DNA from 3 places in the Nocardiopsis sp. NPDC057823 genome. Region 3 is predicted to be linked to each of the others. Evidence: predicted binding sites of a transcription regulator. Region 3 holds the regulator's gene; each other region holds the start of a gene.
The links. The regulator LexA, encoded in region 3, represses DNA repair genes until DNA is damaged. The targets are predictions, from matches to a motif close to TCGAACANNTGTTCGA.
Positions count from the first base shown of each region.

Region 1: ACFVNO_RS20555 (DUF6504 family protein) is a predicted target of LexA. The motif match lies at 2,421-2,436, and genes of this name have one in related genera.
Region 2: recA (recombinase RecA) is a predicted target of LexA. The motif match lies at 2,700-2,715, and genes of this name have one in related genera.

Region 1 is NZ_JBHVLR010000013.1:46,899-51,317, forward strand. Features, by position in the region: gene ACFVNO_RS20545 (peptidoglycan recognition family protein) at 254-1,339, shown strand; gene ACFVNO_RS20550 (GNAT family N-acetyltransferase) at 1,455-2,054, shown strand; gene ACFVNO_RS20555 (DUF6504 family protein) at 2,080-2,367, opposite strand; gene ACFVNO_RS20560 (serine/threonine-protein kinase) at 2,625-4,419, shown strand, end outside.
Region 2 is NZ_JBHVLR010000010.1:213,460-217,878, forward strand. Features, by position in the region: gene ACFVNO_RS18255 (S9 family peptidase) at 1-472, shown strand, start outside; gene ACFVNO_RS18260 (glyoxalase superfamily protein) at 477-809, opposite strand; gene ACFVNO_RS18265 (regulatory protein RecX) at 880-1,437, opposite strand; gene recA (recombinase RecA) at 1,430-2,590, opposite strand; gene ACFVNO_RS18275 (DUF3046 domain-containing protein) at 2,762-2,956, opposite strand; gene ACFVNO_RS18280 (DEAD/DEAH box helicase) at 3,051-4,419, shown strand, end outside.
Region 3 is NZ_JBHVLR010000003.1:275,587-280,005, forward strand. Features, by position in the region: gene ACFVNO_RS07740 (vitamin B12-dependent ribonucleotide reductase) at 1-109, opposite strand, end outside; gene nrdR (transcriptional regulator NrdR) at 202-690, opposite strand; gene lexA (transcriptional repressor LexA) at 1,232-1,957, shown strand; gene ACFVNO_RS07755 (alpha/beta hydrolase family protein) at 2,175-3,251, shown strand; gene ACFVNO_RS07760 (hypothetical protein) at 3,312-3,971, opposite strand; gene ACFVNO_RS07765 (hypothetical protein) at 3,971-4,419, opposite strand, start outside.

The sequences.
Region 1 (4,419 bases), on a different contig from region 3:
CGGTGTCCGCATATCCCCCTGTCCTCCCAGGTGGAGGCGGGTTCCGGAAGGGGGCGCGCGACCGGCCGGGGCCGGATCGGCGGAACGCGGGGCCGGCCGCCGGCGCCCGGAGCCGCGGAGCGGCGCGGCCGGATCCGGCCAGGCTCCCCCGCCTCCGTCCGCCGTCCGTCACCCACCGTGGTCGGTCATGTGCGAGAGTGTCAGGGCTCCCTGCCCCCGGGTCCCCATCGCTCACCCCAAGGAGACGACCCGTATGCGACGACGCACGTTCCTCACCGGTGCCACCGCCGCGGCCGGACTGGCCGCGCTGGGCGGTGTCGCGGCACCGCGAGCCGCTCTGGCCGCCGGGGACGGTACCGTCCCCCGCGTCCTGGCCGAGACCGCCCCCGCGGGCACCCCCGTCCGCACCGGGCGGCCGTTCGACGTGGTCACGGTGACCGGCCGCCCCGGCGCCCGCGGCGCCATCCGCTTCCACACCCCCTCCGGCACCGGCGCCTGGGAGCCCCTCCACCTGCACGCCGAGGGGCGCGACGACGACGCCCCGGTCGGCTCGGCCCTGGTCCGCGCCCCCGAGGGCGCCACCGGGTACGAGGCCGACATCGAGGGGGACACCGCCGCCGTGAACCTGTTCGACGGCGAGGGCCTGCGCGTCGGCGGGCCCGAGCGGACCACCCTGTCCGCCGGGGACGGCCGACCCGCGGGCCCGCCCGCCCTGCGCCTGCGCACGCGCGCCGGGTGGGGCGCCGACGAGTCCTGGAGGTTCGACGGCGAGGGGAACGACCTGTGGCCCGCGGTCTTCCACCCGGTGCAGGCGATCACCGTGCACCACACCGCCATGGCGACCACCGGCGACCACTCCGCCGACGTGCGCGCCGTGTACTACCTGCACGCGGTGGAGCAGGCCTGGGGCGACATCGGCTACCACCTGCTCATCGACCCCGAGGGCGGGGTGTACGAGGGGCGCCACTCCGGCGAGGACGGCGTCCCCGTCTTCTCCGGTCTCCCGCTGCCCGGCCGGGCGCGTTCGGTCACCGCCGGGCACGCCTTCGGCGTCAACCACGGCAACATCGGCGTGTGCCTGCTCGGGGACTTCACCGACGCCCTGCCCACCCCGGCCGCCCAGGACTCGCTGGTCCGCGTACTGCGCCTGCTGTGCGCGGTGACCGGGGTGGACCCCCGCGCCCGGATCGACTACACCAACCCCGCCACCGGGGCCGTCACCCCCGGCCCGGCACTGGGCCGGCACCGCGACTGGCTGTCCACCGAGTGCCCGGGCAACGCCTTCGCCGAGGTGTTCGACACCGCGATCCGCGACCGCGTCGCACGCGGCCCGGTCTGATCCGCCGCGGTCGGCGCTCCGGCGCCGACCGCACGGGTCCGTCGGGGTCGGCGGGGCCGGTCGCGAGGCGTGTCTACGCTTGTGGGACCGAGTCCTGCGAACCCGGGAGTTCCCCATGACCGCCCTGCGCCCACCGCGCCCGGTCCTGCCCTCCGTCGTCCTGGAGACCGAGCGCCTGCGCCTGCGCGCCTTCATCGAGGACGACATCGACGACGTGTACGCCTCCTGCAGCGACCCGGGCCTGCAGGCATGGCTCCCGCTCCCCCGCCCCGACGCCCCCTACACGCGCGCGGACGCCGAGCAGTGGTGCCGGGAGATCGCCCCGGGGATGCGCACCGGCGGCGAGGGCCAGCAGTGGGCGGTCACGCTGAGGGACGGCGGCCGGCTGGTGGGCGCGGTGGGGCTGGTCCGCGTGATGTGGCAGGCGATGAACAGCGAGATCGGCTACTGGGCGGCCCCCGGCGAGCGCGGCCGGGGCCACATCACCGAGGCGGTGGTGGCGGTGTCCCGCTGGGCCCTGGACCAGGGGTTCCAGCGGCTGGAGATCAAGGCGGCGACACGGAACACCGCCTCGCGCCGGGTGGCCGAGAAGGCCGGGTTCACCCTGGAGGGCGTGGAGCGCGGCGCCATGCCCCTGCACGGGGGCCGCCGCGCCGACCTGGTCGTGTACGGGCTGCTCCCCGCCGACCTCCGGGACCGGCCCCCGGCACCCTGAGCCCCGGCACGGCGCACGCCCCGCCTCACCCCCACACCCGGGACAGCGACCAGGTCCCGGTGGCGGTGTCGTGGCGCAGTTCGTACACCCCCTCGGATCCGGCGGCGCCGGCCTCCAGCCGCCAGTGCTCGCTCCGGGGCGTCAGAGGGCCGCGCGAGGCCCGCCACCCGTCCTGGGGCGTGACCCAGTGCTCCATGATCCGGCGCACGCCGTAGACCCTGCCGTTCCAGGTGAACCGGGCCGGCCGGCCCGCGTCCTCCACGACCGTCACCTCTGTCCCGTAGTACCTTCCCACGACACTTCCCCTCGGCATCGACCCCTCCGGCCCCGGATGCGCCCGCCCGCGGGGAAGATACGGACAGATGTTCGAACAAGTGTTCCCACAGTAGCGAAATCGGCGGACCCGTGGAACTGTTTCGCGAAGGTCGGCATCACCTCATGTGACCGGTGTGCGGCACCCCCTCCGGCGTGCGCGTCCGGACGCGGGCTCCCCCCGTTCGGAACCGCACGGCGTGTCGCCGTCGATACGCTTGCACCACCCCATCCCCGATCCATGCGAGGACCCTCCACGTGACGTCGAACGGCCACCAGAGCGGCAAACCCCTGCGCGCGGGCGACCCCCGTGAACTCGGTGGCTACCGGATCACCGCGCGCCTGGGCCGTGGCGGCATGGGCACCGTCTACCTGGCGGAGGACGCCTCCGGCCGGCCCGTCGCCGTCAAGCTCATCCACCCCGACCTCGCCGACGACGAGTCGTTCAGGCTGCGGTTCGCCCGAGAGGTGGAGTCGGCCCGCCGGGTGGCCCGGTTCTCCACGGCGGGGGTCATCGACGCCCGCCTGGAGGGAGACACCCTGTTCATCGTCTCCGAGTACGTCCCGGGACCGAACCTGGACGAGGCGGTCCGCCAGGGCGGCCCGATGACCGGGGGCACCCTGGACGGCCTGGCCATGGGCGTGGCCGCCGCGCTCACCGCCATCCACGGGTCGGGGGTGATCCACCGCGATCTCAAGCCCGGCAACGTGCTGCTGTCCCCGGTGGGCCCCAAGGTGATCGACTTCGGGATCGCCCGCGCCCTGGAGGACTCCGGCGGGGTCACCCGGTCCAGCCAGCTGATGGGCACCCCCTCGTACATGGCCCCGGAACTGCTGATGGGCGAGCGGCCCACGGCCGCGGCCGACATCTTCGCCTGGGGCTGCCTGGTGGCCTTCGCGGGGATCGGGGAGGCGCCGTTCGACGCCGTCTCCGTGCCCGCCGTGCTGCACAACATCACGTCGGCCCCGCCCCGGCTGGAGGGCCTGGACCCGGGCCTGTACGACCTGGTGGCCGCCGCCCTGGACAAGGACCCGTCCCGGCGGCCCACCTCACAGCAGATCCTGGCCCGCCTGACCGGCCAGGACGCACCGGCCGAGGCCGAGGTGCGGCGCAGCATCAGCGACTCCTGGGAGGTGCCGACCGGCGCCCCCGTCCCGGGGGCCCCGCCCGCACCGGCCACCCCGCCGCACGGGCAGACCCCGCCCGAGGGGGCCACCACCCCCTTCCCGCAGGGGCAGGTCCACTACGGGGGCGGCACCGGCGCGAACCCGACCCTGCCCTACCACCCGGGCCGCGAACTGCCCCCCTCCACCGCCCACCAGGGCCCCGGCGGCCAGGTGCCGCCCACCCTCCACGAGCGGGCGCACCACGGGCCCTCCGGGCCCCAGCCCCCCGCCACCCACCGGATGCCCGCCGGATACGCCCCGCCGCCGCACGGGCAGCCCGCCCAGGGCTTCCCGTCGGGTCCGGGCGGCCCCGGCGCCCCGGTGCCGCCGAACGCCGGTGTGAACGGCGGGGCCGACGGCGGCGGCGCGGGCGACGGCGCACGGCGCAGGCGCCGACTGCTGCTCGCCCTCGGGGCGGGTGCGGGCGCTCTCGTGCTGATCGCCGGGATCGGCCCGGTGGTCCTGTCCAACCTGGAGCCCCGGCCCCCCTCGGAGGAGGACAACGAGATCGTCTCGATCTACAACACCGACTTCGCCTTCAACCCCGCGTGGAACACCTATTTCTACGACGCCGAGGAGGTCGAGGACGGCGCCCTGTACTGGGAGGAGCGCCGCGGCATGCTCCTCCGGCACCCCGAGCCCTCGGGCGACGACCCGAGCCGGGGCCTGGTCGTGCCGTTGGACCGCGAGGACGACATGCCCGACCGGGTGCTGGTCACCGCCAGTGCCTACGTGATCGAGGGGCCCGAGCAGGCGACCTTCGGCGTCCGCTGCTGGGACACCTCCGGTGAGGAGTACCGCACCCAGTACGAGGCCGCGGTGCGCTACGACGGGCAGCAGGCCGAGATCCGGCGGATGAGCGAGGAGGAGGGCGACCAGGTCCTCG
Region 2 (4,419 bases), on a different contig from region 3:
GGTGGGCCTGCTGCCGGGGTTCGTGGAGCGCTACCGGGAGCGGTCGCCGATCAACCTGGCCTCGGAGATCGACGTGCCGGTGCTGCTGCTCCAGGGCCTGGACGACCCGGTGGTGACCCCGGACCAGGCGTTCGCCATGGCGACGGCGCTGGGCGGGCGGAAGGTGCCGTACGCGCTGGTGGAGTTCGAGGGCGAGGCGCACGGGTTCACCGGGGAGAAGGCGCGCAGGGAGTCGCTGGAGGCCGAGCTGGCGCTGTACGCGCGGGTGTTCGGGTTCGCGTCGGACGCGCCGCCGCTGGAGCTCGCCACCGAGCCGCCCGCCCCGCGCCCCGAACCGGAGCCCGAACCCGAACCGGTCCAGGCCCCGCCGGACGGCGCGGCCGCCGCGGAGGCCCCCGGCGGGGAGCCCGCCCCGGAGCCGGACGCCGCGGCACCGGTCGCCGAGCCGGCCGCCCGGACCCCCGAGGCCTGACCGCTCAGTCGGTCGGGACGCCGATGCGCAGCCGGTTGCCGTCGGGGTCGCGCAGTTCCAGCTCGCGGCCCCACGGCGCCTCCTCCACCGGGACGCCGAACTCGGCGGCCACGGCGTCGATGTCGTTCAGCCGCAGGTAGACCAGGGTGTCCGGCCGCGCGTCCCCCTCGTGCTCCGACAGGAACAGCCGGACCCGCCCCCGGTGCACCTCGACGAACGCCGGGAACCCCGGCTCGAACCGGTGCTCCCAGCCGAACGCGAACCCCAGCCGCGCGTACCACCGCACCGCCGCCTCCGCGTCGGCCACCCGCAGGACCGGGACGGCCTCCTCGGTCATGTCGCATCCTCCGTCACGGTGTACTCCCACTCCGGCCGCCACCGCCGCGGCACGTCCACCGGGGTGAGGCTCACTCCGGGAAGTCCGGGTCGAGGTCGAGGCCCTCGGCCTCCAGTTCCTCGCGGACGATCCGGTAGGACAGGCCGCCGCCGTAGCCCTTGCGGGCCAGGACGCCCAGGGCGCGGCGGACGCGGGTCTCGCGCTCGCGGCCGCGGCTGCCGGAGAGGCTGCGCCGGGCCAGGGCCCGGGCGGCGGCCGCCTCCTCCTCGTCGCCGAGTTCGGCGACCGCGTCGCGCACGGTCTCCTCGGCCACGCCGCGGGTGCGCAGCTCACGGGTGAGCGCGGCACGGGACAGCCCCCGGCCGTGGTGGCGCGAGCTCACCCAGGCGCGGGAGAAGACGGCGTCATCGACCAGTCCGGCCCGCGTGCACTCCTCCATGACCGCGGCCACGACCTCTTCCTCGTGGCCGCGGCGGAGCAGGCCGGCCTCCAGCTGCGCGGTGGTGCGCGGCTTGTGCGCGAGCATCCGCAGGGCCAGGGTGCGGGCCCTGTTCAGTGCCTTCTCCCCGCCGGACGACGGCGCGGCGTCGGGGCCGTCGCCGTCCGGCGGGGTGTCGGCCTCACGCATCCGTCGCGGGCGCCTTGACGGTGGTGGTCTTGGCCGGGGCCTTCTTGGCGGGGGCCTTGTCGGCCGCCGCCGGAGCCGCGGCGGGGGCCGCCTTGTCCGCAGGGGCCTTGTCGGCGGCCGCGGCCTTGGGGTCCTCCGGACCCGAGGCGCTGTCGTCGCCGGTGGAGACGCCCAGCTTCTCCTTGATCTTCTTCTCGACCTCGTTGGCGATGTCGGAGTTGTCGCGCAGGAAGTTGCGCGCGTTCTCCTTGCCCTGGCCGAGCTGGGTGCCGTCGTAGGTGTACCAGGCGCCCGACTTGCGCACGATGCCGTGCTCCACGCCCAGGTCGATGAGGCTGCCCTCGCGGGAGACGCCCACCCCGTACAGGATGTCGAACTCGGCCTGCTTGAAGGGCGGCGCGACCTTGTTCTTGACGACCTTGACGCGGGTGCGGTTGCCGACCGCGTCGGTGCCGTCCTTGAGGGTCTCGATGCGGCGCACGTCCAGGCGCACCGACGAGTAGAACTTCAGCGCCCGGCCACCGCTGGTGGTCTCCGGGGAGCCGAACATCACGCCGACCTTCTCGCGGAGCTGGTTGATGAAGATCGCGGTGGTGCCGGTCTGGTTGAGCGCGCCGGCGATCTTGCGCAGCGCCTGCGACATGAGCCGGGCCTGCAGGCCGACGTGGCTGTCGCCCATCTCGCCCTCGATCTCGGCGCGGGGCACCAGGGCCGCCACGGAGTCGATGACGATGATGGAGACGGCGCCGGAGCGGATCAGCATGTCGACGATCTCCAGCGCCTGCTCGCCGGTGTCCGGCTGGGACAGCAGCAGGTTGTCGGTGTCGACGCCGATCTTCTTGGCGTACTCGGGGTCCAGCGCGTGCTCGGCGTCGACGAACGCGGCGATGCCGCCCATCCGCTGCGCGTTGGCCACCGCGTGCAGCGCGACGGTGGTCTTACCGCTGGACTCGGGGCCGTACACCTCGATGATCCGGCCGCGCGGGATGCCGCCGATGCCCAGCGCCACGTCGAGGGCGATCGCCCCGGTGGGGATGGCCTCGATGGGCGGACGGTCGTCGTCGCCCAGGCGCATGACGGAGCCCTTGCCGAACTGCCGCTCGATCTGCGCGAGGGCGGTTTCGAGAGCCTTCTCTCGGTCTCCAGATGCCACGGGATACCCCTGTTGGGTCGATGCCTTCTTCTTCATGATGCGCACGACGCTACGCGGTCGGTCCGACAATCGCGATGTCCGGCGTCGGCCTGTGGAAAACCCAGCCTACCCGAACCCCTGTTCGATTTCCGTTCGAACGCGCGAACGCGTCCCCCCTCTTCTCCCCTGTGGTCAGCGCGCCGCGGCCGGGAGGTCGAACGCGTCGCAGACGGCCCGCCAGACCTCCTTGGCCGCGACCCCGTCGGCGAGCGCCCCCTCGACGGTGCGCGAGCCCAGCCCCTCGATCACGTAGTCCTTGGCCAGGCTCTGCGCGTACGCCTCGCCGAACTGCTCGTACATGTTGTGCCAGAAAACAGTCAGTCTCATCGGCCCCAGTATCGTCGATCCCCCGCTCCGGTGTCGGCCGTCGTCCACAGGCCGCCTCCCCGGAATCGTCGCCCCCGGGGTGCAGACTTAACGGATGACACCGTCCTTCTTCGGGCCCGCCACCCGGGCCTGGTTCGAACGCGCCTTCCCCGGCGGACCGACCCCGGCCCAGGAGGGCGCCTGGGCGTCGGTCGCGGGCGGGAAGGACACCCTCGTGGTGGCCCCGACCGGGTCGGGCAAGACGCTGGCGGCGTTCCTGTGGTCGCTGGACCGCCTGCTCTCCTCCCCCGTCCCCGAGGACCCGGCCCGCCGGTGCCGGGTGCTGTACGTCTCGCCCCTCAAGGCGCTGGCCGTGGACGTGGAGCGCAACCTGCGCGTCCCGTTGGCGGGTATCTCCGCGGCCGCCGCGGAGTCGGGCGCCCCGGTGTCCCCCGTGTCGGTGGGCGTGCGCACCGGCGACACCCCGGCGGACGAGCGGCGGCGAATGGCCACCCGGCCGCCGGACATCCTCATCACCACCCCCGAGTCGCTGTTCCTGGTGCTGACCTCGCGGGCCCGCGAGGGGCTGGCCGGGGTGGAGACGGTGATCGTGGACGAGGTGCACGCCCTGGCGGGCACCAAGCGCGGCGCCCACCTGGCCCTGAGCCTGGAGCGGCTGGAGGAGCTGGTGGACCGGCGCACCCTGCGGATCGGCCTGTCGGCGACGGTGCGCCCGGCGGAGACGGTCGCGGAGTTCCTGGGCGGCGCCGCGATCGTGGCGCCGCCGGACGCACCGCACCTGGACCTGAGCGTGGCGGTGCCGGTGTTCGACATGGAGGAGCCCCACCTGCCCCCGCCGCCCCGGGCCCTGGGCCCCGGGGACCCGGAGGAGACCGGCGCGGAGGTGGAGCCGCTGGAGGCCCCCGGCCCCCCGGTCCCGGCGGACGCCTCCCCCGCGGGCGCCCCTCCGGCCGCGGGCCCCCCGGCCGGCGCCGGCTCGCTGTGGCCGCACCTGGAGCGCCGGGTGCTGGACCTGGTGGAGGAGCACCGGTCCACCATCGTGTTCACCAACGGCCGGCGGACCGCGGAGCGGCTGTGCGCCCGCCTCAACGACCTGTACGCCGAGCGCCACGGCGCCGACCTGCCGCCCGCGGAGGTGCCCGCGCTCGTCATCGCCCAGTCCGGGAGCAGCCGGGGCGCCGCGCCGGTCATCGCCCGCACCCACCACGGGTCGATGTCCAAGGCCGAACGGGCGGTGGTCGAGGACGACCTCAAGGCGGGGCGGCTGCGCTGCGTGGTGGCCACCTCCAGCCTGGAGCTGGGTGTGGACATGGGCGCGGTGGACCTGGTGGTGCAGGTGGCCGCGCCCCCGTCGGTGGCGTCCGGGCTCCAGCGGGTGGGGCGGGCCGGGCACCAGGTGGGCGGCACCTCGCGCGGGGTGTTCCTCCCGGCGTTCCGGGGCGACCTGCTCACGACGGCGGTGG
Region 3 (4,419 bases):
GGGTGTCGTAGGGATGAACGCCTTCGGTGGTGAAGATCCGCGGGATCTTCAGCCCCTTGCGCCTCCCCTTGCCCTTGCGTCCCGTCGATCCGCTGGTGGTTTCCGTCATGGCGGAGTCCCCCGAAGATAGGGCGCGGGCGCGGCCCGCGCGCGGAACCGTCGCTCGGGGGCGTTCCCTCGGCGCCCCCGGGGAGCGGTGCGTCAGGCCGTGGTGTCGGCCTCTTCCTTGGCCCGGGCCTCGGCCTCGCGGTCGCTGCGCAGGCTGGCGATCTCGGCCTCGAAGTCGGCGAGGCTCTCGAAACCGCGGTAGACACTGGCGAAGTGCAGGTAGGCGACCTCGTCGAGGTCGCGCATGGGGCCCAGGATGGCCAGGCCGATCTCGTGGGCCGGGACCTCCGCGACGCCGCGGCCGCGGATCTCCTCCTCGACCTGCTGGCCGAGCTTGGCCAGCGCGTCCTCGGAGACCGGGCGGCCCTGGCAGGCCCGGCGGACCCCGGCGATGATCTTGGTCCGGCTGAAGGGCTCGGTGACGCCGGAGCGCTTGGCGACCATCAGCAGGACGGTCTCCTGTGTGGTGAAACGGCGTTCGCAGGCAGGACAGGAACGGCGGCGGCGGATGGCCGCGCCGTCGTCGGTGGACCTGCTGTCGATCACCCGGGTGTCCGGATGGCGGCAGAACGGACAGTGCATCCCGGCTCACCTGCTTCCCTCGCCGAACTGACAACCCTGGGTCTACTTAACCACAACTCCTGGGCCGACGCCTCAAACAGCGACACCAGATGTTGTGGTCGAACCTAGTCGGAGGGTCGGACGAACCGCAACTTTCGCGCGCCCCGCGTGTCACAGCCGCGCGCCGCCCAGGATATCGCCGCGAATCCCCTTCCACGGCGCGGCTCGGGGTTTTCGGTCGAGCCCTTGCCCGGGGGTGATCCGCCCCGCATCCCCCCGTTCTCGAACCCGTCGGCACATCTTCCGCCATTCCGGGGGCGACGCGACGTGAACACGTGTACACACGTAAGTGAGGCCGGAAAAGCGCCGCGGAAAATCCTCTCGGCAATTGTCCACAGGCCTCGAACGCTTGTTTGATATCACCGTGCGCAACGACTAACGTTGGCCTTGATTTCACGCCGGTTTCGCCATCACGTGGACACAGGGTCCGGAGCGGTCGCAGACCGGTGGTGGCCAGTCGTGCAAGCAGGCCCTGACCGAACCGATGCCGAGGAGGCCGGCCGTGCCGGAGGAGAATCCCGGACCCCTGGATTCCGCAACCACCACCGTTCTCGCGCCCGTGGGCGAGGCGGGCGCGCCCGAGGAGGCGCCCAAGCTCACCGCCCGCCAGCAGAGCGTCCTGAACTGTATCCAGCGGTACCTGCGCGAGCGCGGCTACCCGCCGTCGATCAGGGAGATCGGGGAGTCGGTCGGCCTGTCCAGCCCCTCCAGCGTCGCGCACCAGCTCAAGGTGCTCCAGCGCAAGGGCTACCTGTACCGCGACCAGAACCGGCCGCGGGCCGTGGAGCTGCGCCAGCCGGGCCGCCCCGGGGTGCGCGCGCTGGTCGCCGCCGAGGAGTCCGACCCGGCGCACGCCGCCCGGGTGCCCCTGGTGGGGCGGATCGCCGCGGGCGGTCCCATCCTGGCCGAGGAGTCGGTGGAGGACGTGCTGTCCCTGCCGCGGCAGCTGGTCGGCGAGGGCCGGCTGTTCATGCTCACCGTGGTCGGCGACTCGATGACCGACGCCGCCATCACCGACGGGGACATGGTGGTGGTCCGCCAGCAGCCGGACGCCGAGAACGGGGACATCGTCGCGGCGCTGCTGGACGAGGAGGCCACGGTCAAGGTGCTGCGCCGCACCGAGGACGGGCACGTGTGGCTGATGCCGCGCAACGACGCCTACGAGCCGATCAACGGCGACGCGGCCACCATCCTGGGCAAGGTCGTCACCGTGATGCGCCGCGTCTGAGCGATACGCCCCCGGTCGTCCCCCGGCCGGTCCGCCCCGCCGGGCGGCGCCGGGCGCGGGTCCGCGGGCGGTACGGGACATGTCGCACCCGTGCGGGGCCACGGGTGCGACCGGCGGGCCGCCGCGGCGGCGGCCGGTGGCCGTCCCGGACACGGGTGGCGGCCCCCGCCGCTCCGGGCCGCCCGGGGCATCGGGCGTCCTCCCGGGCGCCTAGGCTATGGGGGTGTTCGCTTCCCTCGTCTTCCCGCGTGTCCGAGGGCGCGCCGTGGCGGTCGCCGCGGCCGCGGCCCTGCTGTCGACCTCCGCCTGCGCTCCGGCCGAGGAGGAGGCCGCCCCGCCGCCCGGGGTGGCGGGTTCCGAGCGGGAGCTGAGCTTCACCGTGGACGGGATCGAGGTGTTCGCCACCCTCACCCTGCCCGCGGACACGTCCGGCCCGGTACCGGGCGCGCTGATCGTCTCGGGCAGCGGCCCCACCGACCGCGACGGCAACGCCGACATGCGCCCCGACGCGAACACCAACCTCAACTTCGCCCGCCTCCTGGCCGAGTCGGGGGTGGCCTCCCTGCGCTACGACAAGCTCGGCAGCGGCGAGACCGGACTGGGCGGCCTCGACCCGGACGCCCCGGTGGACCCGGACGTGTTCGACGCCCAGATGGCCGCGGCCTACGAGGCGCTGGTGGAGCAGAGCGAGGTGGACCCGGCCCGCACCGCGGTGGTCGGGCACAGCGAGGGCTCCCTCTACGCGCTGCGCGCCCACACCCTGGTGGACGCCGCACCGGCCCTGGTGCTGGCCGCCCCGGTGGGCGACCGCTACCTGGACGTGCTGGACCGCCAGCTCACCGAGCAGGTGCGCGCGGTCGAGGCGGCGGGGCAGCTCACCGAGACGGAGGCGGTGACCATGCTCTCCGACGCCCGCGCCGGTCGGGCCGCGGTGCGCGGCGGCCGGGAGGTCCCCGACGACCTCACCGGCGTCGTCGGCACCCTGTACTCGCCGCAGAACACCGGGTTCCTGGCCCGGATGGACCGGATGGACCCGGTGGAGCTGGCCGCGGAACTGCCCGAGGACACCCCCGTCCTGGTGCTGTGGGGCGAGGCCGACGCCCAGATCACCGGCGAGGAGGTGGACCGGCTGATGACCGGCCTGCCCGAGGCCGAACGGGTGGACATCCCCGACGCCGACCACATCTTCCGCGTCTACGAGGACGGGCCGGGGGCGACGGTGCTGGACGCCGAGCGCCCCTTCGCCCCGCAGGTCGCCCCGGCGCTGGCGGAGTTCGTCGACACCGCCTGGTGACCGGCGGCGGACCGCGGTGACGGCGCGTCCGTCGCCGCGGCCCGATCCGCCGGGGCGGGGTCAGTCGCCCTCGGCGGTGATCTCCTCGGGAAGGGCGTCCACGGTGGCGCGGGCGATCTCCTCGGCGCCGGCGGAGAGGCGCTCCTCGTCGGCGGGTTCGCGGCCGTCGTACCCGGCGGCGGCCGAGTAGCAGTTCTCCAGGTAGAGGTTGGACACCCGCACCGCCACGCAGGAGGTGGTGTAACCGGTCTCGTCGAGCCAGGTCACCGCCTCCTCCCCCAGGTCGTCGACCGGGGAGGTGCTCTGGGCCCCGGTGGTCTCGGCGAAGTTCTCCCGCGCGGTGACCACCCCGCCCGGGTTGGGCGCGGCCACCATGACGAGGGTGGCGGTGGCGGGGACGGAGTCGCCGTCGCCGCCGGGTGTGGCCCAGCGGCACTGCCAGCCCTGGCCGAAGGGGTCGGCGGCGCCGCCGACGGGCTCCTCCAGGGTGAGCTCGCGCTCGGGCACCCGGGCGTCCAGGGCCTCGGTCTCGCCGACCTCGCAGCCGGGGGCCGCGTCGTACACGCCGGTCTCGGGGTCCTCGCGGGTCAGCACGTACCAGGCGGCGCCGCCCGCGGCGGAGAGCAGCAGGAGGGCGAGGGCGACCACGCCGGCGGTGGCGCAGCCCCGGCTCTGCGGCTGGCTGGAGGGCACGGTCTCGGGCGGCTGCCCGGGGGGCATCACAGGGAGGCTCCGATCCGTTCGGCGAAGGCGACCGCGGTGGCCCGGCCCTCGTCGGGGGAGACGGGTTCGCCGCCGGTGACGGCCGTGTAGGAGACCCGGACCAGCAGGTTGTCGGCCCAGAAGGCGAGCTCGGTGCCGCCGGAGCCGCCGCGCCACACCAGGCCCCGGCCGGTGGACAGGTCCACGGTCTCGGCGGCGTCGGGGGCCAGCGCGGCGGCGGCCGCGCTCACCCGGTCCTCACCGGAGACGGGCTCCTCGGCGGTGGAGTCCGTGAACAGGGCGGAGTACTCCACCCGCAGGACGCCCTGGCGGGGGGTGTCGGAGGTCCCGGCGGAGGTCCACCGGCACACGGTGCCCTCGCCTCCGGTGAGCGGCCCGCGCTCGGCGAGGTCGCGGACCGCGCCGGGCAGGTGCTCGTCGAGCAGTTCTCCGAGGTCGCCGCAGT